One region of the Lysinibacillus sp. FSL H8-0500 genome, then DNA from elsewhere that is predicted to be linked to it. Evidence: riboswitches for the same ligand, from Rfam matches in the RefSeq annotation. Region 1 holds a riboswitch; each other region holds the start of a gene.
The links. Region 1 has a riboswitch for S-adenosylmethionine ahead of MHB44_RS02870 (MetQ/NlpA family ABC transporter substrate-binding protein). Riboswitches for the same ligand answer to the same signal wherever they lie in the genome.

Region 1 (10,024 bases):
CTAATACTTGCGATAAATCAACAACCTTTAATCCTTGTAATGCTTGTTTCATTTCCTCTCCGTCCCATCCTGTTTGACTAATGTGATATTGCGTAATGCCTTGACAGAGGTTGCGCCTGCTAATGCAATGGAAACCTTTAATTCATCATAAAGGTTTGTCATTACTTTTTCGACACCTTGTTGTCCAGCAAGTGCTAGTCCATAAACAAATGGGCGACCAATGGCAACAGCATCTGCCCCTAACGCAAGTGCTTTCAAGGCATCCATGCCACGATATACACCACTATCTAAAATAATGGGTACTTGTCCATTTACGGCTTCTACAATGGCAGGTAGTGCATCAAGTGAGCCAACGACGCCGTCTAATTGACGACCGCCATGATTTGACACGATTATACCGTCAACGCCATTAGCAATGGCTTGCTTGGCATCTTCAGGATGTAAAATGCCCTTCAATAAGATAGGAAGATTTGTCCGTCGTTTTAATTCCCGAATATTTTCCCAGCTAAGTGTTGGATGAAAAATATTTTGCAAAACCCCTTTGACATATGATTCAAACGAATCATCAGGCAAGGTAGCCATAAAGACAGGGTCATTGATGTAATTGCCTTTTGCATAGCCTAGCTTGAGCGGTGAAAATTGATTGCGTACATCTTCTTCACGCCAGCCAAGCATGACTGTATCCACAGTTAACACGATAGCCTCAAAGCCAGCCGCCTCTGCTCGTGCTGCCATACTGTAAGCAATCTCTTCATTTGTAGACCAATATAATTGAAACCATTTTGTTGCATCAGGAGCAGCTTGGGCAACTTCCTCCAGTGAACAGGTGGAAACAGTGCTCTGAATATAAGGAATGCGTAAATGATGAGCCGCACCTACAACAGCAAGCTCTCCCTCATCATGAGCCATACCATTCATACCAACAGGGGCAAATAGCAATGGTGTCGGATATGTTTTTCCGAAAAGCTCAATGGATGTATCAATATTGGACACATCAGTTAAAAAGCGCGGAACAATTGAATAGCGTTCAAAGGCTGCACGATTATTGCGCAATGTTTGTTCACCACCAGCCCCTGAACGTATATAGCCAAAAGGTCCAGCCGCTAATTTTTGCGCTGCTGCCTGCTCTAAATCAGCAAAGCTTATAGGGAAGGGGGCTTGGGCATTGATATTTTTTAACAGTAAATCACCATGGGCTGTATTTGTCATTGTTACGACCTCACTTATTTATTGAAAATAGGCTTTCTTTTGTTTAAAAAGGCTTGGATGCCCTCGTTATAATCAGCAGAGCTAAATGAATCTAGCACGATTTGTGCAAGCTCATCATTTTCTTCATTTTCACCATCAACAATGGCTTGAATAATTTTTTTAATGCCCGCATTGGCAACAGAGGATTTACTTAATAAATGTTCAGCAAATTGCAGTGTAGCACGTTCAATTTCCCCTGGCTCATGCACAGCCGTAATTAAGCCAATATCTTGTCCTTCCTGTGCTGTAAAAAGGTTGGCTGTATATAAAATTTCCTTTGCCTTAGCGACACCAACAATATTGATAAGGCGTTTTGTGCTTTCCAGATTATAAACAATGCCGATATTGGCAGCAGTAATGCCAAGCTTACTTTTTGGTGTAGCAATTCTAAAGTCGCAGGCATTTGCCAGCTCCAAACCACCGCCAATGGCTAAGCCTTGAATCATAGCAATCGAAGGATGTGGAAATTTATAAAGAGCATCAATAGTCTTTAAAGCTAAGTCATTATAGGCTTTGGCATTGTCTGCCGCGTAGCGAATATCTAAAAACTCACTAATATCTGCACCTGATGAAAAGGCAACCTCATTGATACCACGAACAATTAATAGCTTGATCGTCTCGTCTTTCTGTAATTGTTCAAGCTCCTCTAAGATCGCCTGAAACATAGACCTTGATAAAGAATTTCGTTTGTCAGGACGGTTTAATATCAATGTTGCGATATAGCCACTTTTTTCTATATAAATTTCCTTAGTCATGATGGTCCTCCTAGTCTTTCTTTAATTTTGCAGCAAAGCGATTACCAATGGATTGAATGCTTTGCACAAGGATAATTAAAATAAATACGGTTGCATACATGACATCAACCTCATAACGCAAATGTCCATAACGATAGGCAAGGTCACCCAAGCCACCAGCGCCGACCATACCAGCCATCGCTGTTGCACCAATTAGTCCAATTGTTGCGATTGTTAAGCCTAAAATAATAGATGGACGTGCTTCGCGTAATAGCACATGCCAAATGATTTGACGGCGTTTAATGCCCATTGCAGTATAAGCTTCTACAACTCCTGGATCAACTTCTAATAATGCTGACTCCATAAGGCGTGCAATATAAGGGGCTGTATAAACAACGAGAGGTACAATAACGCCTTTGACACCAATTGTTGTACCAACGATTAGCTTTGTAAAAGGTAGGATAAAGAATAACAAGATAATAAAAGGTACAGAACGTACAATATTAATTAATAGGTTGAAAAATTGATAGAGAAATTTATTTTCAAAGGATTGTCCAGGTCGTGTTAAAACAATTAAAAGCCCTAGTGGAATACCGATTAAAATAGAAAAGAACAAGGAAATTCCAACCATTTGGAATGTTTCGATAATAGCTTTTATAATTACATCTGACCAATCCGTAAAAAAGCTTTGAATACTATTCATTAGACGCACCTCCTAATTCTTCGACAGCAACACCGTTTTCCGTAAAATATGTTAGCGCTTTTTGCACAAGCTGGGACTCTCCGTGTAAATGCACCACGATATTACCAACAATACCATTTTTTAATTCAATAATATTGGCTGTTAAAATATTTGGCTGCACATCATAGATTTTGCTAACTTCGGCTAATAAAGGCTTCCCCGTACTCTCGCCAAGGAATGTTAAACGAATCACGCTCCCAGAAACATTCAATTGCTCAATAAGAGAAGGTGATAAGTTACGTTGCGAAATAGTGTTTAAAAATTTTCTTGTGGTTGGATGCTGAGGCTTTGCAAAAAGCTCAATAGCTGTACCAAATTCTACAACCTTGCCTGATTCTAAGACAGAAACCTCATCACAAATTTTTTGAATCACATTCATTTCATGGGTAATGAGTAAAATAGTAATACCTAATTCTCGATTTATTTTTAATAAGAGTGCAAGTATTGCCTCTGTTGTTTCAGGATCAAGCGCACTTGTAGCTTCATCGCTTAGTAAAATTTCTGGCTCCTGCGCTAAGGCACGTGCAATGGCCACACGCTGCTTTTGACCACCTGAAAGCTGATTAGGGTAGCTATCTAATTTCTCTGTTAAACCAACGATTTCCGCATATTTCGCGACACGATTTTTAACTTCCGCATCATTATAGCCAAGCAGTTTTAAGGGAACGGCAATATTATTATAAACAGTAGCTGTTTTTAAAAGATTAAAGTGCTGGAAAATCATCCCGATTTTTTGGCGAGTTTGCCGTAATTCATGAAGGGGAAGGGCAGTGATGTCTATATTGTCAATTAGGACTCTACCTGCTGTGGGGCGCTCTAGCAAATTGACACAGCGAATAAGGGTACTTTTACCAGCGCCGCTATAGCCAATCACACCATGAATTTGTCCCTTTTTTACAGAAAGATTGATGCCATCAACGGCTTTCACAACACCTTTTTTGGATTTATATTCTTTTGAGATATTTTGTAATTGAATCATATGATGATTGCTCCTTTTTCTACCTCTAAAAAGTAAGAATCTGCCTGTCCTCATATGAGAAGCCTCAGCAGATTCTTAGATTTATAGAAGCATCCTGAATAATTACCAGCTTGGGATTACAGAACCTTGGAATTCTTCTTCAATGAATGCACGTACTTCATCAGATTGATAAGCCTCAACAAACTTTTTAATTGTTGGGTCATTTTCATTTTCAGCACGTACTACAATGTAATTCACGTATGGTGAGTCAGTAGATTCTAATAGAATAGAGTCTTCTTTAGGATTAATGCCAGCTTCTAGTGCAAAGTTTGTATTAATCGCTGCTACATCTACTTCACTAAGCTGCTTAGGAATTTGTGCTGCCTCTAACTCAATAAATTTTAAATTCTTTGTATTTTCCTCTACATCACGAATAGAGGCTGTTAAGTCTGCACCATCTTTTAATTTAATATAGCCTGCTTCTTGCAGTACAAAAAGGGCACGAGCACCATTTGTCGGGTCATTTGGCAGACCAAATGTTGCACCGTCTGGAATCTCATCAAAGGATTTATATTTTTCAGAGTACACACCCATTGGATTTAAAATCGTTTTACCAACTGGTACTAAATCTGTATCATGATCTTTATTAAATGTATCAAGGAAAGGCTCATGCTGATAGCTGTTTGCATCAAGATCACCTTCAGCTAGGGCTGTATTTGGTAAAACATAATCTGAAAATGATTTAAGTTCAACCTCTAAGCCATTTTCCTTAGCGACCTTCGCTGCTACCTCTGCAATTTGCTCATGCGGGCCAGAAGTAACGCCTACAACAATTTTATTTTCATCAATTGCCTTGCCCTGCTCCTTACTTTCCTCTTTTGAACCACAGCCTGCTAATGCTGCTGCTAGTGTAAGACTTGCTAAACCTAGTAAAAATTTATTTTTCATGAAAAACTACCCCCAAAAATGTTTTATCGGCTTTGGAAAATAAAAAAACTCTCTTACAAATTAAGAGAGGCTCATGAAAAATGTCCTCTCTTATCTATCAAACATCATCTGTTTGCAGGATTTAGCACCTTCCAAAAAGGAGGTTGCCGAGCTTCATTGGGCCAGTCCCTCAGCTACTCTTGATAAGAGATTTATGATATTTTTATAATTCCGATAGAACTAATATAAATTATAGGGTATAGTAAGTCAATAAATATTTTAAATATTTTTAACCTTATGCAAAAGAAAGAGGGAGAGCAATGTCAGTACGCATTCAATATGGAACGGGTTCATTTGGAAAAGTTATCAGTGCCCGTCTTTTAATGGGAACAGATATCATTGAGGGAATTGAGGCGCTTTGTGCTGAGCAGAATATCGAATCAGCAACGATTGTTAGCTGTATTGGTAGCTTTCAAAAAAGCAGCTTTGTCTATTTAGTGCCTGATGACACCTCTAGCATTAAAGTGTGCTTTAGTGATGTCATAGAAAAAGAAGGTCCACTTGAATTTATCCAAGGCTCAGGCGTCGTCTGTAAACGTGATGGGGCATATGAAACACATTTTCATGGTTCAATGAGCGATCAATGGGGCAATGTATCAGGTGGTCATTTTATCAAAGGTGGAAATATCGTGATTACGGCTGATATAGTGCTGGCAGAGGTGCAAGGCATTCAGCATATGAGAAAGTTTGATGAGGAAACAGGGCATGTTCAATTTTATCCATTAGAGCAAGGGTTAGCACAGCCGAGGAAAATTGAAAAATAATAGTCCTGCAGCGTCACCCAGCTACAGGACAAGGCAGTGCTATATATTAAAGAGTTGTAGCTTTTCAATTCTGTGAATTGCTTCACGTAAGCGTTCCTCGCTAACGAGTAAGCCAACGCGCACATAGCCCTCGCCATATTGTCCAAAGCCATTGCCTGCTGCAACAGCAATATCCGCTTTTTCAAGCAATAAATCAGCGAATTGCTCGCTTGTATAGCCGAATGGTACAGGCAGCCATGCAAAGAAGGAGCCCTTTGGCGCGGTTACCTGCCAGCCAATACGGTGAGCTTCTTCAATCAGCACATTTCGCCGACGTTCATAGGTAGCTCTTAGTTCCTCCGCACATGCTTGAGAGGCTGTCAGTGCTACTGCGGCAGCCTGCTGAACAGCGGGGAATTGGCTACAAAATAAATGGTCTTGAATCAGATTAATGGCAGCGATTATATCGGCATGACCAACTGCAAAGCCTATACGCCAGCCTGCCATATTGTAAGTTTTGGATAACGTATACATTTCAATACCAACTTCTTTTGCGCCTTCTGCCTGTAAGAAGCTAACAGGCTTGTTGCCATCGAAGCCGATTGCACCATAAGCAAAATCATGCGACACGACGATATTATGCTCTTTGGCAAAGCGTACCGTTTCCTCAAAAAATTCAAGTGTTGCCGTACCACCTGTAGGATTGTTTGGATAATTTAAGTAAAGTAATTTTGCCTTTTCCTTTACTTCCTCAGATAGGGCATGATAATCAGGCAAGAAATTATTTTCAGCAAAAAGTGGCATCACTTCAAAATTTACATCGCCTAATACCGTGCCAGATAAGTAATCTGGATAGCCTGGGTCTGGTAAAAGCATTGTATCACCAGGATTTAACACCGCTAAAGGTAGCTCTACCAGCCCGATTTTTGTGCCACCAAGGATAGCTACTTCTGTGTCTGGATTAATATCCACCTGGTATTCACGCTGATAAAAGTCTGCCGCAGCTTGACGTAATTCAGCAATACCACGAAATGGCGAATATTTGTGATTTTGAGGATTTTCAGCAGCCTCCTGTAATGCTTGAATAATATGAGGCGGTGTTGGCTGGTCAGGATTTCCTTGTCCAAGATTAATAATATCGCGCCCTTCTTCCAGCGCAGCATTTACTTTTTGCACAAGTGCTGCAAAAAATTGTGTAGGTAGCTGTTGAAGCTTTTTAGAAAATTCCATATAGGTTCACCTTTTTCAGAATATAATAATTATTGTTAAAGAATATGTTGCCAATACTATTATTTTTTTCGTGAATTGTCTAGTCTTTATTATTACTATTAATGGTTAGTTATAGATAGATTACTTGGAAGATAAGTACATATAGTATAATGAAAACTATGAAAATTTAGTTATCTATTTAGAGGAGGAATCGGCATGAAAATCGGTTGTATTCAATTAAATGTTGGCTTTGGCAAGGTGGAGGAAAATTTTGTGCGCGCTGAAGAAAAGATTCGCGAAGTCGCACAGCGGGGGGCAGAGATTGTTGTATTGCCTGAAATGTGGAATACGGGCTATGCATTGGAGAAGCTACCTGAGCTAGCGGATGTGAATGGAGAGCGGACAAAGGCATTTTTGGCAAATTTATCGAAAGAGCTTGCTATACATATTGTTGGTGGCTCTGTATCAACAAAAAAAGGCGATAAATTTTATAATACAATGTATATATTTGATAAAAATGGTGAGCTAGTTGGTGAATATAGCAAGGCACATCTTTTCCGTTTAATGGATGAGCATCTTTATTTAGAGGCAGGAGATGAGATGAATCGCTTTGCCCTTGGTGACCTTGAGGCTGCTGGTGTGATTTGCTACGATATTCGTTTCCCTGAATGGCTACGTGCACATGCATTACAAGGGGCAAAGGTGTTATTTGTACCTGCACAATGGCCAACGCCTCGAATTGATCATTGGAAAACGTTGCTGCAAGCACGTGCCATTGAAAATCAATGCTTTGTGATTGCGGTGAATCGTATTGCGAAAAAGGTAGAAAATTTTAATGGACAATCAATGATTATTCAGCCATGGGGCGAGGTACTATGGACAGGCGCAGAGGATGAGGAAGTGGCTGTCATTGATGTAGACTTTTCCATTGTTGATGAAGTACGTAACAGAATTCCAGTATACGATGACCGTAGACCAACACTCTATGATGGTATTCTTCAAAAATAACTTATGGAAGGCTATTTAGCTAAGAGAGCAGATAGCCTTTCTTCATTTGAAAATAGACGATAGAAAGGAATACTACCAATCCTATGACTGAATTTTTATTAACAATTGAATCGGTAATGACGAGAAAGCATTTTGAGAAGGCGAAGGTCGTCGCAGGACATGGGAACCTTCAACGTTATGTAAAATGGGTGCATATATTAGAATCTTTAGATATTGAACCATTTGTAAAGGGAGGAGAGTTAATTTTAACGACAGGTATTCCGATTGCACGAGGTGAAGAGGTTTTTATTGATTTTATAAAAAAACTTTCTCAATTGGATGCAGCAGGTCTTTGTGTGGAATTAGGGAAGCATATTGAGCGTATTCCAGATAGCGTTATACAGTGTGCGAATGCGTTAGCCTTTCCTATTGTTACTTTTACAAATGTTGTACCGTTCGTTGAAATTACACAAGATCTCCATAAACTACTGATTAATCAGCAATATGAGCTACTTCAGCATTTAGAGTCCTATGCGCAGGATTTACATAAGCTGGCATTATATGCGACAAATTATGAGCAATTACTAATGAGGATGCATAAGTATTTAAACGTATCGATTGCTTTTGAATTAAAGGGAGAAGACATTCTATATATTCCTAATACACAACAAACACTATTTCATCATTTAAGGCAGACAGCTCCTAGTGACACAGAGCATTTTCTATCAAAGGATATTTATTTATTACAGCAAAAATATGGCACCATTTATATCTATTCTGTCAATCGTATTTTAACGGAGCTAGATACGTTAATTTTAGATCGTACAAGTGTAGCTTTGGCGAATTATTTATTAAGAGATTTATATATTGATGAAAAACAAGGCAATGAAAATCGACTGATTTTGACACAATGGCTGCACAATGAGCTAACAGTGCAGGATATCCAATTATTTTTGGAGGACTATGCGCCGAAAACAATCAAGTGTTCATGGATTGTGATGATACAGCGTATTACGAGGTTCAATAAAAATCAAAATCTAACGTACCATAAATTGTTTATACATAATATTTTAGAGAAATATGGATTCTTTTCTTGTACAGTTGAAGAAAATCGAGAGTTAATTTTTATAATAGCGGATATGTGGGGGAAAAATGATTATAAGCAACGGCTTGAAGCGGTTGTAAGGGAAATGAATGAGAAAAGCCAAGAGGATATGCCAAATATTTTAGGCTTTGGTCATTATGTCAACAGCCTACAAGATGTATTTAGAAGCTATGAAACGGCTAAAAATACAATTTTTATTCGTAAGCATAATAAAAAGCTTTCTTATTTTTTTGATGACCTGCCATTACAGCATATGCTTTTACAATTGCGGAAGGATAAGGTCTTTTTAGATGTTGCAAGACAATATTTGTCCCCCTTATTTGAATATGATCAGCAATTTAATGGCCAACTAGTGCGCACATTAACGAAATATTTAGAAATGAATGGCTTAAAAAAGGAAACGGCGCAGGAATTATTTATTGTACGGCAAACACTATACCATCGTTTGGAGAAAATTGAATCGATTATTGGCAAGGATTTTATGAAGGGGGATCAGCGCTTAGCGATAGAGCTTATGTTGCGCCTTATTGATGAATAGTATAGCAGAAAAAGGGTGTTTCAAATGTTTATTTGAAGCGCCTTTTTTTATAGACTTGCCATTTTGTTATATGTTTGATCTAAATGATCTTACACTTTGACTAATGAAAGCCCTTCCACTTTCATGCATACTAAATGTACCAACTAATACAGGGAGGTACGATGAATATGAAAAATGCAACAGATTTTGATTGGCGTACAAAGGATGAACAATTTGTTTGGCATGCAATGAGTCCATATAATCCTCAAAATACAATGATTATCGAAAAATCAGAAGGGGTTTGGGTAACTGATATTGATGGCAACCGTTATTTAGATGCGATGGCAGGTTTATGGTGTGTCAATGTTGGCTATGGTCGCGAAGAAATTGCAAAGGCTGCTTACAATCAGCTTGTGCAAAACTGCTATACACCACTTTCCTATAGTCATACTTCTGCGATTTTATTGAGTGAAAAAATTAGTGAGTTGCTTGGTGGCGACTATGTTATTTTCTATTCAAACAGCGGCTCTGAGGCCAATGAGGTAGCCTTTAAAATTGCTCGTCAATACCATAAACAAACAGGGCAGCATGAGCGTACAAAAATCATTTCACGCTACCGTGCGTATCATGGTAATACGAGTGCCTCACTTGCAGCAACAGGACAGGCACAGCGTAAATTTAAGTATGAGGGATTAGCTCCTGGCTTCCTGCATGTGACACCGCCTGATATGTATCGTTCTCCGGAGGAAGCGGAAAATCCAATTGATTTGCCTTCTGTTCAAGAAGTAGACCGT
Region 2 (10,024 bases), 110 kb from region 1:
TTGTGCATTCGGACCAAGGGAGTGTTTATACATCTTACGCATATCAAAATTTATTGGAGGAGATGAAGTGTCGCCCTAGCATGTCACGTCGAGGAAACTGTTGGGATAATGCGGTGATTGAATCGTTCCATTCCAATATAAAAACAGAGGAATTTCAACGAGTGAAACATCATTCGTTAACAAATGAGGAAACTAGATTACGTGTAATTAAATATATGAAAGAATATAATGAGGAGCGAATACAAGAAAAATTAGGCTATTTAACTCCCCTTGAATTTGGAAAGCAAGCAGCCTAATTAGGTGTTTTATGTGTGTCTCAAATGACTAGGTCAGTTCAAAGGTCGTCTTTTGTTATTCAGCGTGCTGTTCAATATAAGAAAGCATTTTTTCCCGATGGTTTGTAAAGAGAGTTTTTGCATGATCATTTAATGTATAGATTTCTTGCAAATAGCCTTGTAGCAATTTATTTTCATATTCAAAAGACGTTTTGTTTTCTGTCTCTAGCATATAATCCAGCAAAAGTGCATGTAAGACAACTACCTCTAAATTTTGTGTATTGGTAATAAATTTTAAATGAAGAATAGTTGTATGTGATACAAATTGATTAACATAGTTAATGGCATGTTGATATTGTGTGAAGTCAATATGCGGTTCAAGTCGCTTTCTTAATTGTGTACAATTATTATTCATTTCCTCCATTTTTAAAAATAAACCTCTTACACTTCTCTTATGTTGGTGTTCTAAGATACGGGCAAGATGTTTATTAACAAAAGACATTTTTCTATAACTCCTTTCGGTGATAGGGCTATTATTTATAAATATGAATGGAATTGCTGGAAAAAGAAAGAGACATTTTCATTAAATTTGGAATTGAATATAGGGGTGTAATAAGAGAAAAATCCTAGTACTAGTGAGCAAGGGAAATAAATTGGGGCTGCTATCAGACGATAGTAACCCCGTTTCATGAAATTATTTCCAATTAAATCCTTTGCTAGCTAAAAACTCTTTGATATGAGGTCGGCGTTGTTCAATTAAAAAATCAGCCATCTGTTTTGTCCAATTATCAATTTTTCTATTCGATGATCGGCTATTATAATAGGCTTCCATTGTTTCATTATACGCTGGTAAAAGTGCCTCATACTTTTCAACATTGTAGTCATTTTCATGCAATATAGCAGATACAGGCAGGCGAGGCTTTACTTCATTGCGGCGAGCAGGCACACCGATTGTTAACCCAAATAACGGGAAAACATACTCGGGTAGATTGAATAACTCACTTATTTCGGCAGGGTTGTTACGTATACCACCAATATAGCAAATACCATAGCCCATCGATTCTGCTGCAATGACAAAATTCTGCGCAAATAGGGAGACATCTGCTACACCCACAAGGACATTTTCAGCTGAATCAGCTACGATATCTACACCCTCTATTTTACCAGCAATGTGAAGACGCTTAAAATCAACACAAAAGACAAAAGCACCTCCAGAGGTTTCATATTGACGTGGGTTGCCAGAGAGGAGACCTAATTTTTCCTTTTTCTCTTCATCGGTTACCCATATCACACTATAAGCTTGGACAAAATGTGATGTTGCAGCCATTTGTGCAGTTGCAATTAAATCCTCGATGATTTCTTTTGAAATTGGTTTGCCATCATAAATGCGTACTGAGGAATGGCTGCGTAATAATTCTTTCACCATTTACATACTCTCCTTTGCTTCTTCTATAATAAAAGCATAGCATGCTTGATTGCCAAAATCGAATGAAGAAAGCTAATAAATAATAGATAGAAAAAATGAAAATGTAGAAATTATCTCGTAAAGTAGAGTATTTCATGCATTATAGATAGAACATTCTAAAATTTATGAAATGGCTGTTTATTTGGTTAAATTTATGAAATTTGGATTATTATAGAGGGTCGCTGGGCTAGTTGAACAAAATAAAGAGGGGGAAGGAATGACCGGATTCACACGTGTTAGCGATGTGAAAATCATTTGGAAAACTCCCAGATAGAATGTATACACAGATGTATCTCTCTGAATAGCGTGAGCAGGTCATCATACTCCTCACGATTTGGCAAAAGTGCTTGTATAACAAAAACGACACAATGAAAGGCTCTGCATGTACAAAAGCCTTGAAGGAGTGACTATTATCGCTCTTCCAAGGCTTTTATAATGAAAATCTATAGTAATCCAATCCATTTCCAATAAGTTGCAGAGAATAGCAAAATCAAAATAAAGCCTACAACGGTTAATGGAATACCAGATTTCAAGAAATCTTTTGTGGTAAATGCACCTGTACCATAGGCAAGCATATTTTGCGGTGCGCTGATTGGTAGGAGGAAGCCAAAGCTAATAACAAATTGCTGTACAATGACGAAACCTACTTGGTCAACATTGGCTGTTAATGTTGATGCTAAAACGATAAATACTGGTATAAGCGCGGATGCTAAGCTTGTTGCACTTGCAAAGCCTAAATGAATCAAAATATTAAAGAGTGTAACAAGTGCAATTGTGGCTAAAATCGGCATAGAGTCTAAACCAAGTGAGCCAAATACTTTATCGGATAACCATGACGCACCCTCTGTACTTAATAAAACTGTTCCTAGCATAATACCTACCGCAAAGACAATAATTGTACCCCAAGGAATATGAGGTTCAACTTCCTTCCATGTATATACTCCGATTTTCGGTAATAATAAAATAGCGATAGCAATAATTGTGACGGTTGTTGTATCAAATGGATGAAGTCTACCTTCAGTAGCCCAGAAAAATAGTAAAATAACAGATGTAATAATTAAACGTATTTCAGGACCTTTTAATGGACCAAGTTCCTCCAATTGTTTTTTGATAACCTCTTTACCACCCTCAATATTGCTTGTTTCAGGTTTAATAAGCATAATCATTACAAAAAATAGCACAAACGACATAATAATGGAGAAGGGGGCAGCGTAGAGTAGCCATGCACCCCAAGAAACATTCACATTAAATTGTTCTTGGATAAAGTTTAATGCAACCATATTTTGAGCTGCTGCTGTTTTTATACCAATATTCCAAATAGAAACAGCTTGTACGGAAGTAATAACAAGTAGGGCAGCAAGTCGACTATCACGCGGTAAACCAAAGGCTGCGACCATCCCTAGTAAAATAGGAACAACGGCACCAGCACGAGCTGTAGCAGAAGGAACAAAGAATGCAAGAGCGATTGATACTAGAATTGCTCCAAATACAATAGCTTTCGTTTTTGTTCCTACAAGTGAAAGAATCCAGAGAGCGAGTCGTTTATGCAAGTTGGTAAGCTGCATTGCTGCTGCTAAAAAAAGAGCTGCTGCTACTAGAGCGACTGCGGAATTACTAAAGCCACTTAAGGCAAGCTTTAGAGCGCCTGCTGTACCTAATTCTGTTGTAGGGTCATCAATTGTTGGCGCAAGTCCAAGCAAAACAGTAACAAGTGCAATAATCATCGCTGAGCTAACAGGGTATGAAACAGCTTCTGTTACCCAAAGAATAACTGCGAAGGCTAGGATGGCTAAAGAGCGTTGTCCTGCGAGAGGTAAATCACCGTTATTTGGTAAAAACGTAATAATAATTAGTAAGGCAAAGGCTAGCGCAATCCAGAGGGGCTTTAAATTACGTTTTGTAGCTTCTTGTTTCGGTGCTGACATATTTTCTCATCCTTTCTACACTATTATTCATAACATCGGTTAGTAAAATACTTTATTAAGATAGGAAATTGTCTATTTTATTGTAGAGTAATCAAGATGTAAAGTAGTTACTTTTTAGAGCATTAAGAGGATGATAAAGAGAAAATATATGGTCATACAAAAGACAAAATAACTATGCAATTCATGTCAGCCTATATATTTGTTATGTTACAGACTGCATAGAGGGAAATATTATAATTCTGATAAATATTTTTGTACAAAAATGTAGAGTATGTTTGTACGATTATGTATCTTATGGTTATTAAAAATAGGAGGATGGAATTTCCAATACCTCCATTAGTTAATATTGTACCCGTTTCAAGTAAATCCAATCATAATGGTTTGTTAAATTTCTGTATACTATTTCTTTTTCTTAAATGCTGAGATGACTTTAGGCTCTGTTCCTTTTGCTAATCGCTTTATATTTTCAATATGTAAAATAATAGCGAGGGTAAAAAGACAGAGTGCGATAATAGTAGGGCCGATTCCAGGAATCCACAAATAGGTTGCAGTACAAAAGACAAGATAAAACTCAAGTACCCCCACAATTAAATAGTTTGTGGCAAACGATAAAATAATAAATAATATAAGTGCAAATAAACCAATTTTCCAGTCAACAGCAAGTAAAATACCGATAATAGAAGCAGTGCCTTTGCCACCATTAAAGCCCATATAAAATGGGAAGTTATGACCTAAAATAACACCTGCCGCAATAATATATGTGAGAAGCCATCTTTGCTCCTCTGTTAAATATGTGATATCCCCCAAATATAGGTGTGCGCCAATAATGGCGATAACGCCTTTGCCAATATCAATAAGAGCAACTAAAACACCATATTTCCAGCCAAGAGAAAGTGTAGCATTGGAGGCACCAGCATTGCCATGACCAGCTTTTTTTAAGTCAACCCCCGATAAAATCTGTGCCACCTTAGAGCCATGAATACAGCCAATGAAATAGCCGACAATAACAATCATAATCACGGCTTTTACCATAAAAATACTCCCTTCAAATTTATTTCTAAAATAATGTATGTGTTCATATTACGAAAAAAAGCAGACTGAAGTTTCGGAAAAAATAAAATTTACAGGTTGACAGAAAAAAACTCTATGTTTATACTGTGTAACAACGATGGAAATTGAATCATATACTCTTATCGAGAGAGGCGGAGGGACAGGCCCTATGATGCCCAGCAACCAGTAAGTGTTACGCTTACTAAGGTGCTAATTCCTGCAGATTCTTACTCGAATCTGGCAGATAAGGGGAGGAAAACTTGCACCTGCAACCCTCTTCTTAGCTGAAGAGGGTTTTTGTTTTCTACAGAAAAATCCTCCTCATCTCCGGTACCATCGTAAAAAAATAACCATTTGGAGGTACACAATGACAGATTTTAAACCAGAAACATTATTGTTACATGGTGGTCAAGAGCCAGACCCTGTGACAGGTACTCGTACTGTTCCCATCTATCGTTCCACGGCTTTTGTTTTTAAAGACACTGCTCATGCGCAACGTCTTTTTGCCTTAGAGGAAGCAGGAAATATTTACACACGTATTACAAACCCTACTGTCGATGTTTTTGAAAAGCGTGTAGCTTTATTGGAGGGTGGAACAGCAGCAGTAGCACTTTCATCTGGTGCAGCAGCGATTGCCTTCTCCATTTTAAACCTAGCGGGAGCTGGCGATGAAATAGTAGCAGCTAGTTCTTTATATGGTGGTACTTATAATTTATTCGCAAATACATTACCAAACTATGGTATTAAAACAATTTTTGTAGATGAAACAAATCCAGAAAATTTCAATGCAGCGATTACTGATAAAACGAAGGCTGTTTTTGCTGAAGTCTACGGTAATCCAAGCTTAAAGGTTTTAGATATTGAAGCAGTTGCTAAAATTGCTCATGATAACAACTTGCCGTTAATTATTGATAGCACATTTGCTTCTCCTTATGGCTCTACACCAATTGACTTTGGTGCAGATATCGTTGTTCACTCAGCAACAAAATGGATTGGTGGCCATGGTACAACTTTAGGTGGTATTGTGGTAGACGCTGGGAAGTTTGACTGGACAAGTGGACGATTCCCAGGCTTTACGGAGCCAGATGCTTCTTATCACGGACTACGTTATGGCATTGACACAGCATCTGCTGCTTTTGCTACAAAGCTACGTGTACAATTACTACGCGATTTTGGCCCAACATTGAGCCCTGACGCTGCTTTTAATTTCCTACAAGGTTTAGAAACGCTTCATTTGCGTATTCCTAAACATAATGAAAATGCATTAGCAGTGGCTGAATATTTACGAAACCACCCATCTGTGGAGTATGTAAATTACAATGGTCTGGAGGATTTCCCTACTCATGATTTGGCAAAAAAATATTTAAGAAATGGCTTTGGGTCTGTGCTGACATTTGGCATTAAAGGTGGACGTGAAGCTGGGCGAAAGCTTATTGATAGTGTCAAGCTATTCTCACATGTAGCCAATGTAGGGGATGCCAAATCTTTAATTATCCATCCTGCATCAACTACACATCAACAACTCTCAGCAGAGGAATTGATCCAAGCTGGCGTAGCCGAATCGCTCATTCGCTTATCTATCGGTTTAGAGGCAGTGGAGGACATTATTGCTGATTTAGAACAAGCTATTGCACAGGCAACAGCAACTGAGCAAGCGATAGAAGCTTAACCTCAGGGAGATAAAGGATTATGGTGTAGCGTTTACGTATTTTCTCATTTGAAAGGCCTCATTTGGTAATACGTAAAACGTTGCTGCATCAGCTAACTACCTCATTTGGTAAATTATCAGAACTTTTTTAAAAATAATACCTAGTAATTTCATTTGAATTATTGACTTAATTAAAACCATGTTGTATACTAGGAAATAAGTTAAATGAACGAACAAGAATAATGGTGTCAGAAGTGCTCCCCCCACTTTTGAATAGATAAATAAAGAGGAGTAGTTACTATAGCTAGTAGCTGCTCCTTCCTAAAAACTGATGATAAAGGAGTGTTTTTAAATGGGTAATACTTATAGTGCACAAAACATCGCATCTTATTTTATTTATGAACTAAACGAAGGTCATGTATTTGTTAATGGTAAAGCCATTCAACACTTACTAGCATCAGTTGAAAAACAATGGCAGCAAGCTTTTGGTCACACAGCATTTCTTGAACAAACTCATGCGCAAGAGGAAGGTTATATTGTCAAGGAAGTTTTTGAAGCTTATCAAGTTTACGGTGTAAGTCATATTCCTCTTCCTGCAACAGAGTATTTCTTAAAGTATGGTGCATTCCAATTAGTAGAGCGTACATATGCTGTGCCCAATTTTACCGAAGAAGAAAAAGAGCTTGTGCAGCAAGCTTTAGCACAATATCGTTATCAATTACTATCAAAAGCAGGCTAAAACAAATCCCTTATATATTGAAGCTCATTCCTACTGCTACAGGGAATGGGTTTTTTCTTTATATGTATTTCGAACAATATATTTGAGAATACAAACATATATATAATAGAAGAAAGTTGTAGTTTATTTGTTATAAAGAAAACGTCAATATTTGTTCAAATATTATGTAGACACTTGAAAGCGTATCATAAAGGGATTGGAAACGATTTCTTTTGCACGTCTAGGGGAAACAAATGTACATCCTAGAAAGATTTTTCTTGTGTGAACTATCTATTTGCGTTACAATTTTCTTTAAGTTAAATTTTGAATTATTTGAATTTGTATGGGGTCTAAAATAAGAGAGCTTGTACCAAAATAAATAATAATGAAAAGTTTGTGGTGGGGATGAGAACCAGCACAAAATTATATAAAACTGCGGAATGTAAGTTGGAGGGAATAACAGGAATGGCAACTATAAAGGCAGCGATTTTAGGATTTGGAACGGTAGGTCAGGGTATTTACCATATATTAAATGAAAAGCGAGAAGAGCTTAAAAATAAATTAGGTATTGAATTAGAGGTAGCGAAGATTTTAGTCACAGATGCAAGCCGTGAACGCGTACCAGGAACAGCACATTTAATGACAACGAGTATGGATGATGTCTTAGCGGAGCCAGGCATGCAGGTTGTGTTTGAAGCGATTGTCAATGAAGAACCTGCCTATAGCTACTTAAAGCGTGCGGTTGAGCATAAATGTCATGTGATTACAGCTAATAAAGTGATGTTTGCCAAACGGGGCTTAGAATTGCAGACTCTTGCAAAGGTAAATGGTGTGTTTGTAGGCTATGAGGCTACTACTGCAGGTGGCGTACCGGTTATTAAAACAATGAAAAATATTTTACTTGTCAATGATGTTAGCCGCATACAAGGAATTTTAAATGGTACAAGTAACTATATTTTAACAAAGATGCGTGCACAGGGCTGTACATTTGAAGAAGCGTTAAAAGAAGCACAAAGCTTAGGCTATGCAGAGGCAGATCCATATAATGATATTTCTGGTCAAGATGCTTTTAAGAAGCTTATGATTTTAAGTGCATTGGCTTTTGATGAGCAACCTGATTGGGCAGATGTTGAAGTAATTGGTATTGATAGTATTTCGCCAGCACAAGTCCAAGAAGCGAATGATAAGGGTTTGCGTTATCGCCATGTGGCCGAGGTTGAAAGGCTTGACAATGGTAACATTGTAGCCAAAGTTGGCCCGCAATTAGTCGATAAGGAACATCCACTTTATCCAGTGGACGATGTCAATAATGCGGTTGCCTTAGAGACAAATTATATTGGTACACTTACATTAATCGGTCCTGGTGCTGGTATGTATCCAACTGCTAGCGTGATGGTAGAAGATTATGCCGAAATAATCGGTAAAAGAGCAGGGTTTGTTGTAACAATTTAAAAAAATAAGATACAGCATTATAAAGTGAAAGATGTCACGGGAAAGCGCTAATAAAATCATAAAAAGTCTGCCATTCAACAATATGCAATTGCTTGAATGGCAGGCTTTTTTAATCTTCATCTTTTACATCAATATCCTCTGGAATGGGGGTAGAGCGCCAGATTTCAATTTCTTCTTTAATACGTTCTAATTGCTGAAAATAAGTGCTGAATTGGCTGCTATTTATAAGTATTTGTTCCCCATCATAAACAGAACGAATGCGTCCCTCATAAACTAGACGCACAATTTGCTCCTCAGGCATACCAAGATCAAGAGCTGTCTCTGCCACCGTTTTATACATATAAATCGCCCCCTTTTCTTATGTTCATTATACTGCTCCTTGAACAGAAAGCATACTAAAGTAAAATGGCAATTGTTTGATTCTGGATAAATCTGTATTATTAATGATAATGAATGAATAATAAAAGAAGGTGCCTTGCTAGTAGGTGAACAATTAAGTATTATATCCTGGCTTGGTGTAATAATGCTAGTAGGCGGGGGAACAAGCAAACTACATAATGATGTGAAAACCTTAAGAAATTCTTCATTTTTATCATAACTGGTTTTTAAGATTTGAACAGTACACTAATATTTGAGAGCGAGGTGTATATCATGACGAAATTAACAGTTCTTGTTACAGATGACGATCAAGATATTCGTGATGGTATTGAAATCTATTTAAAAAATGAAGGTTATAACGTGATCAAGGCAGCAGATGGCGTAGAGGCATTGGAAAAACTAAAAAATAATGAAATACATTTAATTATTTTAGATATTATGATGCCGAATATGGATGGCATTACAGCAACTTTTAAAATTAGAGAAGAGCGCAATATTCCAATTATTATGCTTAGTGCAAAGGCAGAGGATGGCGATAAAATACATGGCTTATCAGTAGGAGCAGATGATTATGTGACAAAGCCATTTCATCCTTTAGAATTATTGGCACGCGTCAAATCACAGCTAAGACGCTATGTTCAATTAGGAACGTATAATGAAGGTACAGCAAAGGTGGAAATCGATGGACTGGTGCTTGATGAGGATGCAAAAGAGGTCATCTTAGAAGGAGAGCCTGTTCGACTTACACCAATCGAATACAAAATTACAGAATTATTAATGAAAAATGCAGGGCGTGTTTTTTCGATTCGTGAAATTTATGAACGTGTTTGGAATGAGGAAGCTTACAATGCTGAAAATATTGTAGCTGTACATATTCGAAAAATACGTGAAAAAATTGAAGCAGACCCGAAAAATCCACGCTATTTAAAGGTGGTATGGGGCGTTGGATATAAAATGGAAAAATAAACTAGAGAAGTATATATCGATTACAGGATTTATAGCTGGTGTTATTGGACTCATTTACTTTGGTGTGTATGCTTATCAACTCGTTAATGCTCGCTCCTCAGAGGTTTTACAATTGCTTGAAAGAATTTTTTAGAGGAGTGTTAGAGC
Region 3 (10,024 bases), 1.3 Mb from region 1:
TATCCCAGCCCGTCTGATGCTGCTTCACAATTGTCGAGGCACGCGTACCATAGCCATCAATATCAATAAAAATAGAGGAAAGCTGTTGTTCCAGTTCAAACGGTATACCTGTTGAAGGTAAATCTTTAGCTGCTGCTGTGGTTGGGTCCTTCAAAATAGCTAGTAATGCTTCTTCCTCTGTTGTGTGTTGGAGTGTTTGAGCAAAGGCTTCCTTTAAGCGATCCACCTTAGGCCATGGTGTATTAAAGGTTGCATTTGATACACAATGAACGCCTGGTGGGATAATTGTTTGCTCATTATGTACAGTATTATAATGCACAAGCTCTGTTTCATCATAGAGCAGTACATTTAACCCGCCATATAAATAACGCTCCTGCTGTAACTGACTAGCAAAATCCCGAGCACTTATAGAGCTATTCATAAATGCAATAGGAACGGCTCCCCTCGATTTTTCACCGACAATTGGCAGTTGTGGATCGCGGTAATTGGTGACTGCTGCAAATCGCCCATTATTACTCACAGCTAGCCATGTACCCATTTTCTCTAAATCTCTACCGGCCCAAATATGTGGCATATCTTTCCAGTTATGCATGCGCTCAGTTGGTCTTGCATAAAATTCATCACGATTTGCCGCAATCAGCAAAGGATACTGTGGATGCACTTGATAGCCAATTACAATAATACACATAGCGTGCCCTCCTATTTTTTTTATCTTGGTTCAACCAAAGACCCCTTCCTCTACAAGGTAGGGATGAACGCTTTTTTTACCTCTGTTCAGTGGGTGTCCAAACGCCCACTAAACCAAGATAAAAGCCCCGGTGGATGTACCTGACGCTAGCGCTTTCGGTACAAAAAACATTGTTACGGATTTTTGAGAGGAGCTTTTCGAGTGAACTCGAAAAAATCCGAACACAATGACGCTGAGGCTTAATTGATATTGAACATAGTATAGAGCACACAATAAACAAGTGCAATGCAAATGGTAGCGTTAACATTTTATGCTATAATAGAAGTAACGATAATAGGGGAGGGATTTCGATGCAAAAACAAATGAAGCCGATGACAGAAGTTATCCTAAAGCATAAAGAACGGCAAAGTGTTGTCGAATTTGCAACAATGCTTGAAGCAATTGCTCAAAAACTAAAAGAAAACGGTGAATTTACATTTATTCAAGGCACAGAGCAAACCGTTGTGGGCCCTACAGAACCACTTAAAATCGAATACTCCTATACAAAAAAGGGCGACAAACACTCATTTGAAATTGAATTTGATTGGTACACAGGCACACAAGCACCAAAGAAAATGACGATTGAATAATTGAAAAGCTACGGCAAGGGGCATTATACGCTCCCCTTGCCGTAGCTTTTTAGCGATTAATCCAATAAAAAGCGCCTGGACAAACCAATGTTTCTTTTACTCGATATGGGTCTTTTAATTGCACACCAAACGGACCGTGCTTTAAAGGTGTAAGTGTCATAGCTGTGGCAACTGCCTCATCATAAAAATCCAAGCGTATATTTGGTAACTGTAGTGATACATATTGCTCATCATGCTGTTCTGCTTTTGACAATTGCAATGCCTTCTGCCAAAGCTCAACGGTTGTCGGTACGTCCCTTACAACAAACAGCACCGCTTCCATTGTAATATTTTGCTGCTGATGAATTGCACCACTTGCCTGCAATTGTGCAAAACGCTCCTTATCATCCTCCGCCCATTCAATAAGAAATGGAAAGTCAATGGCAAGGTCAGGCTTACCAAAATGCAGCAGCTTCCACTCTACAACAGAGCCATCTGGTCTTGTGCGACTACAAGCATCAGGTCCATAAACATCAAAGCCTAATGCACGCAATCGTTCACCCTCTGCCTCTATATTTGTTGTGCGTAATGCAATTCGTGAAAATCCTTGGTCCTCTCCATCCCGTTTAAACGTATAATGTAGAGTGTAAGGGTTTAATGCCGCCTGCTCAAATAAATCACGATCATACACCGCAATTTGCTCAATATAGCTTAAGCCAAAATAGCTTAATGTATTATAAGTCCCCCACATTGTATGCTGACCACCGTTTACTGTATGGATATTTCGTTTGTTAAAGAAAACCTTTATATTTTCTGGTGATTCCACTTGCTGAACCAGATGATCGAAATATAAAGTCATGGTCATTCCCCTTTCTTTCCCGATTACCTTTACCTATATGTTGGATTCGTTTAAAATTTATGCAAGACAATGATAGCTATTTAACTTCATTGAAAATAATAACGAGGTGATTTGAATGACAGATCAAGTAACTGCTTTTAAATTAGCACTAGGTAATTACCCTACAGGTGTAACGGTTGTTACTACATGCCATGACACACAACCGCTTGGCTTAACCGTTAATTCCTTTGCATCTGTTTCGATTGACCCACTCCTTATTTTATGGTCACTCGATAAAAAATCTCAGCTTCATTCCTATTTTACAGCAGCGTCAACATTTGCAGTCAATATTTTAGCGAGTGATCAAGAACTTTTATGTACGCTATTTGCCAGCAAAGTGCCAGATCGTTTTGCCCAGGCAAAGTGGTCTATGTCCTCCCTTGACCTACCGATTTTACATGATACAGCAGCTATTTTACAATGTAAAACATATCAACAGGTTGATGCTGGTGACCACACTATTTTTATTGGGCAGGTGCTAGATATTACAAATTCACCAAAAGAGCCTTTATTGTATCATCGTCGCCATATTGGCGAGATTCCAAAAAGCTTTTATCGTTAATCGTTACACAAAAAAGGGCCACTTGTAAGCAAAGGACATCCTTTCTGCTTAGTTGTGGCCTATGACATCGTTCAACTGAAATCATCACTATTTTTTCTGCGGAAATCTCTGTTTTTCTAGCCTATTAATTTGCACAATTACACCATCCTGAATCGTAATATGCACTTCACCAAATTCAAGATTTTGAATAGCCTTCGCGATAGCCTCTAACTTCTTATCATCCACTTTTACCGACTGTGCCATATCATACACCCCTTCTTTTTCATGCTTCCTTTACAAAAGAGTTCAATTGATGGATAGCCCCTTTATCTTTTAGATACTATTGGCATCTATTCTATTGGTTGCCGAGGCTTCATTGGGCCAAATCCCTCCACCTCTCTCGATAAGAGCACTGCTTACTTGGAAATAATTTTATAATTGTGCTATACAATTGTCAATATAAATTATTAGAAAACCTAGTCGAATACTTTGTAATACGATATTTATCTCGATTTCTTCTAGCATTGTATGCAGACAATTACACATTTAGCGCTGCATAGCCATAAAAAAACTGTGCAGAAGTATACCTTCTACACAGTTTCTTGTTGTAAGCATGTTATCAATGCTTGCGCTGTTTGTTCTTTGCCCATCACCTTGATCGGCTGCCCCTCTGCTGGTACAATCCAATGAGGCTCATCTCCACCATATAACGATTGAGAGCTATTTGCCACCATAAACTGCGCCTGTGCTGTTTCCATACGTAATCTTGCACGCGCAAGTAAAAATGCCTCATCGTCTGTTGCCTCTAGTTTAAAGCCTACCAATGTAACATTTGGTTGCCAGTCCTTTATTTGCCCTAATAGTTTTGGTGCTTTTTTAAAATGAATAATAGGTGGCTCATCAGAAGGCATTTTTCCCGCCTCCTCCATTAAATTGCCTGATTGGTCATACACCTTATCAATGACCCAATCGGAGCCAGCAGCCGCCATAATGATAATATCCACTTGTTGTTCTTGCACAGCGTGGCGAAGTTTCTCGCCTAAATCCTCAATACCCTCAAATTTAATAGTTTGCATTTTACTATGATTGACTGGTAGCTGTGCAAAATAGCCATGCATATACAAAACATAAGCACCTGCTACAAGTGCTGCCTCTGCTAAATAGCAGCCCATTGTCCCCTTTGATAAATTCGTGTGCCCTCGTACACGATCCCATTTTTCAAGTGTTCCCCCACTTGTAATAAGTACGGTTTTACCTTGTAATGTCCCCATACACTCACCTATTTTCTACAATATATACAAATCCTATTTTAACGTAATGCAAGGATAGGCTTCAATAGCTACAGCACACTGTTTTGCTCCTTTAACCAAGCACTTAAAATTTCCGCAAATTTCTTCGTTACAGGCGAGGCATGATGCTTCATCGCAATACCAATTGTCCGATAGCCCCCTTGTTTTAATGGAATAGCCTTTAATGTTGACGGTAAATTATGAATAACAAGCTGCGGTAAAATACTAATACCAAGATGGTGGGAGATCATGGAGAGAATCCCAACCTCCTCTGATAGCTCAAAGCGAATATTTGGCTTTACATGATATTGCTCTAAAAGAACCTTCACATCATTTGTACCCTTATAAGAGGTCATAATAAAGGGCATTTCCTCCAAATCCGCAATATCAACCTCTGTTTTATCATAAAGAGGACTTTTAGCCGAAACAATGCACAACAAAGGGTCCTGCTGCAATTCCGTAAATTGATATTGTGCCGACTTTTGACCATTTAAAAATCCCGCCTCTATTTCACCACTTAGTAGCCATTGCTCGATTTCATAATAATCGCCCTCACGCAATTCTACCCGTATCCCTGGAAACTGATGATCCATAATACGAATAATTTCTGGCATCCAATTTGATGAGATACTTGAAATAACGCCAATCCGCACCTTACCTCTTGTGACACCCAAAATATGAGCAGCTTCCTGCTGCAATAGCTCCTGCGCATCTAAAACCTGCCGCATCGCTCGTAGCATTGTATACCCCTCACTTGTTAGCGTCACACCTGTACGACTACGATGAATCAATGCAAAGCCAAATTCTTTTTCCAAGCTTGACACGGCATGACTTACAGCAGACTGTGTTAAGCCAAGTGCATCTGCCGCTTTTGTAAAGCTTGCTACCTCTGCCACCTTTGTCAAAATTTCATATTTAACTAGGCTCATCCATTATCCCTCTATATACATGAATTTTTTTAATCCTATTCATTATAAACATTCGTTTTACTAATCACAAGACAAGCTATATAGTAATTTTTAGTAGTCAAACTGTTTTAGTACACAGATCGTAGGTGAACATCATGAGTATCCAAGGAAAAGCAAATGTATTGATGGTAATTGTTACAATGTTTTGGGGGTTATCCTATACCTTTATGGTGATGGGGCTTGAAACATTGGCTGTTTATAATGTGGTGGCATTGCGTTGCATTATCGCATTTGTAATCGCAGGTCTTATTTTTTATAAACGGATGAGTAAAGTAAATGGACAAACATTAAAATATGCGGCTATTCAAGGATTATTATTATTCATTGTGTTTGCACTCAGCTTATTTGGTTTACAATCCACTTCCGTATCAAATGCAGGCTTTATTTTAAGCCTTACAGTTGTGCTAGTGCCGATTTTCAGTAGCTTTATTGATAAAAAATTACCTTCAAGAGCCGTTAGCTTTGCAGTTATTTGCACAATGATTGGTATTACGGTGCTGACAGCAAATGGTTCATTTACTTTCCAAAAAGGTGATATATTAGTGGCGATCGCAGCGTTATGTTATTCCATTTATTTACTGTTAAATAGCTCTTTTACACGCAATGTTGAATCCATTTCTTATGGGATTTATCAGCTCGGCTTTGCAGGATTATATGCACTCATTTTAACATGTTTATTTGAAACACCAGCATTGCCTCATTCCACAACATCTTGGATCGCGATTTTAGGGCTTAGCGTTATCTGTAGTGCCTTTTGCTTTGTGGGCCAAACTGTTGCACAACAATATACATCTGCTACACATACAGGTCTTATCTTTTCCTTAGAGCCTATTTTTGCAGCCATGTTTGCGATGATGTTTATTGGCGAAGGATTAACAATGAAATTAGTGATTGGTGGTAGCTTTATTCTGATTGGGAATGTAGTGGCACAATTAGAGCATTTCCATCTATTACGCTTCATCAAAAAAGAGGCACACGAAAAAGTGATGCCATAATCAATGCTATTTTTAGCACATAAAGAGAGCTATCTCAATCGTCAATCAAATGGACGATTAGGATAGCTCTTATTCTTAATATCGATCTGCTATGGTCCATCTTCTGCATTCACTGCCTGTAATGCTCCTTGTGAATAAATAAATGACTTGCCATTTATCGTAAAAGGCTGACTTATATCAAGTCCAATTCCTTGTACAAATTTAGGAAAATACTACTTAAACATAGCATCATTATTGACATTGGCTATAGACTGTCTCCTCTCTGCTAACCGCGAGAGATTCATAAAGACAGCAACCAATTCATTTGCGCCTTGTCGCTCTGCTTGTGAATAAGAGCGGTGTCTTCTAAGAGCTTCTTCTTGTTCTGGTGTCAGCCTTGTTCCTGTTCCAGAATCTTTAAACATTGGATTGAAATTTGAATTAAAGCCGCCACCCGTTAAAGCCGTGCCATTCAAAGGTTTGCCATTTACCAAGCCTAAATGGTAGTAAACACCACTAGCAATATTAATGGCATTAGTATGTTTATCGACAAGCTGAGTTGGTGTTGCATTTTGATAAATCACATTGCAAGATTGTACAAATTCTGCATATTTTTTACGTGATGCGCCAATTTCAGGTTGTTGAGAGTCGGCTTCATCCATTTCAACTGTAAAAGATTGCTGGCTGTGCTTTGCTTGAAAGGTAGAAACGATTCCTAAACTGTTTAGTGGATTAAAAGCAAGTGTCATTAGCTATTCTTCCTTTTCAACGATTTTGAGCTCTTCTTGCTTCAGAAGTGTGCCAGATTTACTTACTATTGATGTACTAGCTTTTGCACTTAGAGAATCTTTCCGTAATAGCGTTAACACAGACCTGTACAATTGAATCTAAATCCATCCAACCACCAGTCCCACTTTCTATAAATTATGCGACAGAAGTTGTACTATAGGTCATACCATAAATTTCCAATTCAGCCCCTTTCACTACTGCTGTAACTGGAATAGAGAGCTTACATGGCTAGAAACCTTGCTTGGTTCATAAATTACGGCTATAGGCATAAATAAAAGATGGTGAACTTAAAGCAGTGCTATAAGCTGAGGCTACTTCTGTATTTAGGGCATAATTAACACTGAAAAAAAAGCAGCTATTTTTTCATAACACACTCTTTCTCCCATTTTAGTTTTAATTCAGCCTATTAAGTATGTTCATGCTGATATTATTTAGTATAATATAGATATGAAAAATTTATAAATTTTTTTAAAGTTAAAGCCAAAATATGTAAAATAGATGATTTCAATATTTCTCTCATATACACCATAAGAAAACCAGAGTGATTGTCCATCGTCACTCTGGTTTTTTGAGCTTTATAAAAATCGTCGATATTGCTCTGCCTCGATATTACGTTTTTGGTCCTCTAAACGCTTATCTAGTTCCTCAGTTGTCATGGCTGGTGTTTCTAATGGAGACAAGTCATCATCATGTTCCGCAAATAATACAATGCTTCCCTGCTCTACAAGGTGTGCATAGTAGGCTGTTTGACCCTCCGTAAAATTAAAGCGTTTTAAGCCCTCTTCTACAGCTGAATCACCTGTAAACCATGATTTGAACTGGTCTCGCCAATTACCAGCCTCATGTGTTTGCACATCCTCATCCCATCTGACATCCTCTAGCTGTTCGGGATCCTTTGCAATAATATGGATATCCTCTTTATGATACCCCTCCAAACGCATACTTTCTAAAATATGAAGCATTTCATCCTTTGTATGAGCCACTTCAATTTGTGGGTGTTGTTCATTCATCATGTTCAATTCCTCCTAATTCATATGGCTTATTAAGTTAATACCCTTACTTGTCCTAAACAAACGCTCTTTTCCATACTGTAATCAAATTGTAATCTTGTTGTGATGAAGGAAAAATAGACATCCAGAGCTGGTAAAGCTCCAAATGCCTATTGTAATATGCTAATTGTCAAGGAAGGCTTTTAGCATCCAAGTATGCTTTTCAAGGGATTGGAACATTGCATTCAGTAAATCCTCCGTGCGATCGTCCCCTTCCTCTGCTGCAAGCTCCATCGTCGAATTTAAGGCTTTCATTAGCTTTTCAAAGTCCGCAATCGTTGTTGCAACCATTTCTTCTGTTGACTCTTTTCCTGTCGCCTCTTCTACATATGACAGCTCAAGATGCTCTTTTAAGGTTGCTACTGGTTTACCATCTTTTGATAAAACACGCTCCGCAATATCATCTAAATTCAAGGTTGCTTCATTATACAATTCTTCAAATTTGGCATGTAGGGTAAAGAATGCATGACCTGTCACATACCAATGATAATTGTGAAGCTTTGTATACAGCACAGACCATGTGGCAACTAACTTATTTAATTGTTTGTTTAAATTTTGTGTCATACGTACATTTCCTCCAATATATTAAATGTTTTAGCCATTCATATGTATTACATAAGATACTGGCTATATGTCTATTGTTCCCGACCAGTTATATTTCAAACATCTATTTTGCAGTATTGGGTGTTTATGAAGAATAGTGCAACTATCTCATTTAATTATTTCACTTTCCGAAATAGTTCGTTATAATGAAATCACTTATATTACGAAGGGGTGTTTAGAAATGGATGTTTTACCATTACGCAAAGATGTCGCAGTAGAAGAAACATGGGATTTAACCCATTTATTAAAAAATGATGCTGATTTTGACCCAATGCTTGCGCAGCTTGTAGAGGATGCACTTCAGTTTGAGCAACAGTTTCAAGGAACAATTACAGATGCACAGCACGTAATTGCTGTACTAACAGCCTTTGAGGAGCTCTATAAAAACATTGTTCCTATTGGCACATATGCCAGCTTAAACCTTCAAGTAGACCGTACAAACGATAAAGCACAAATGCGTGCTGCTAAATATAGCTCAGCCATTGGGAAAATTAATAGTGCGCTCGCTTTTGTTCGCAGTGAGCTACTTGCCTTAGATGAAGCCATTTTACAGGAAGCCGCAACAGTAAACCCGCTATATCAGCACTATATTGCAGAGCTCTTAAAATACAAGCCTTATCAACTACACCCTGAGGTCGAAAAAGCACTTGCTGCCTTTAGTGCGACATTTAATGCGCCATATGAAACCTATAACACAACCAAATTAGTCGATATGAACTTTGGTGAATTTGAAGTCAATGGCGAAAAGCATCCACTTAGCTTCGTACTATTTGAAAATGACTGGGAATTTGAAGCTAACACAGATGTACGTCGTGCTGCATTTGATGCCTTTTCAAGCAAGCTGCGTGATTATCAGCATACAACAGCACAAGTTTATAACACACATATCCAGCAGGAGAAAACTATGGCGGATTTACGTGGCTTTGATTCTGTTATTGATTATTTATTATTGAATCAAGATGTAGACCGTTCACTTTATAATCGTCAAATAGATTTAATTACAACAGAGCTTGCACCACATATGCGTCGCTATGCCAAATTAATTCAAAAAACGAATGGTATTGACCAAATGACATTTGCCGACTTAAAAATAGCACTTGATCCTGACTATGATCCACATGTATCAATGGCAGAGGCAAAGGAATATGTAGAGAAGGCATTAGCCGTTATGGGAGAGGATTATAACCGTTTAATGGATAGAGCCTTTGCCGAGCGCTGGATTGATTATGCCCCAAACAAAGGGAAATCAACGGGTGCCTTTTGTTCAAGTCCATATGGCAGTCATCCTTATATTTTAATATCATGGAATGAGCGTATGAATGAGGTCTTTACGCTGATTCATGAGCTGGGTCATGCAGGGCATTTTGCGAATGCACATGCCCATCAATCTTATTTCAATAGTCGCCCTTCGCTTTACTTTATTGAAGCGCCATCTACGATGAATGAAATGCTGCTGGCCAATTATTTATTAGCGCATCATGATGATATACGCTTTAAACGTTGGGTTATTTCTAATATTGTATCAAAAACGTATTATCATAACTTTGTTACGCATTTACTAGAGGCTGCCTATCAACGAAAAGTATATGAACTGATTGATGCTGGAGAGGCTGTCAA

Region 2: linked by a shared signal. The riboswitch ahead of MHB44_RS02385 (O-acetylhomoserine aminocarboxypropyltransferase/cysteine synthase family protein) and the one ahead of MHB44_RS02870 (MetQ/NlpA family ABC transporter substrate-binding protein) in region 1 are both predicted to bind S-adenosylmethionine.
Region 3: linked by a shared signal. The riboswitch ahead of MHB44_RS09035 (YezD family protein) and the one ahead of MHB44_RS02870 (MetQ/NlpA family ABC transporter substrate-binding protein) in region 1 are both predicted to bind S-adenosylmethionine.

Annotation. Positions count from the first base shown of each region.
Region 1 covers NZ_CP150292.1:612,980-623,003, forward strand. Annotated here, with positions in the region: gene MHB44_RS02845 (CoA transferase) at 1-52, opposite strand, end outside; gene MHB44_RS02850 (alpha-hydroxy acid oxidase) at 49-1,209, opposite strand; gene MHB44_RS02855 (enoyl-CoA hydratase-related protein) at 1,224-2,003, opposite strand; gene MHB44_RS02860 (methionine ABC transporter permease) at 2,014-2,685, opposite strand; gene MHB44_RS02865 (ATP-binding cassette domain-containing protein) at 2,678-3,703, opposite strand; gene MHB44_RS02870 (MetQ/NlpA family ABC transporter substrate-binding protein) at 3,806-4,630, opposite strand; SAM riboswitch class I at 4,718-4,819, opposite strand; gene MHB44_RS02875 (PPC domain-containing DNA-binding protein) at 4,930-5,433, shown strand; gene MHB44_RS02880 (pyridoxal phosphate-dependent aminotransferase) at 5,473-6,642, opposite strand; gene MHB44_RS02885 (carbon-nitrogen family hydrolase) at 6,838-7,629, shown strand; gene MHB44_RS02890 (PucR family transcriptional regulator ligand-binding domain-containing protein) at 7,713-9,251, shown strand; gene MHB44_RS02895 (aspartate aminotransferase family protein) at 9,419-10,024, shown strand, end outside.
Region 2 covers NZ_CP150292.1:504,796-514,819, forward strand. Annotated here, with positions in the region: gene MHB44_RS02360 (IS3 family transposase) at 1-296, shown strand, start outside; gene MHB44_RS02365 (hypothetical protein) at 352-777, opposite strand; gene chrR (class II chromate reductase ChrR) at 970-1,701, opposite strand; gene MHB44_RS02375 (DASS family sodium-coupled anion symporter) at 2,184-3,665, opposite strand; gene MHB44_RS02380 (glycerol-3-phosphate acyltransferase) at 4,065-4,697, opposite strand; SAM riboswitch class I at 4,853-4,966, shown strand; gene MHB44_RS02385 (O-acetylhomoserine aminocarboxypropyltransferase/cysteine synthase family protein) at 5,083-6,384, shown strand; gene MHB44_RS02390 (hypothetical protein) at 6,716-7,102, shown strand; gene MHB44_RS02395 (homoserine dehydrogenase) at 7,547-8,533, shown strand; gene MHB44_RS02400 (DNA-binding protein) at 8,643-8,873, opposite strand; gene MHB44_RS02405 (response regulator transcription factor) at 9,185-9,877, shown strand; gene MHB44_RS02410 (hypothetical protein) at 9,855-10,010, shown strand.
Region 3 covers NZ_CP150292.1:1,913,628-1,923,651, reverse strand. Annotated here, with positions in the region: gene MHB44_RS09055 (NRDE family protein) at 1-688, opposite strand, end outside; gene MHB44_RS09050 (amphi-Trp domain-containing protein) at 1,039-1,317, shown strand; gene MHB44_RS09045 (VOC family protein) at 1,367-2,155, opposite strand; gene MHB44_RS09040 (flavin reductase family protein) at 2,271-2,756, shown strand; gene MHB44_RS09035 (YezD family protein) at 2,844-2,999, opposite strand; SAM riboswitch class I at 3,059-3,145, opposite strand; gene MHB44_RS09030 (phosphopantothenoylcysteine decarboxylase) at 3,326-4,006, opposite strand; gene MHB44_RS09025 (LysR family transcriptional regulator) at 4,075-4,953, opposite strand; gene MHB44_RS09020 (DMT family transporter) at 5,088-5,987, shown strand; gene MHB44_RS09015 (hypothetical protein) at 6,200-6,715, opposite strand; gene MHB44_RS09010 (general stress protein) at 7,331-7,768, opposite strand; gene MHB44_RS09005 (DNA starvation/stationary phase protection protein) at 7,928-8,368, opposite strand; gene pepF (oligoendopeptidase F) at 8,589-10,024, shown strand, end outside.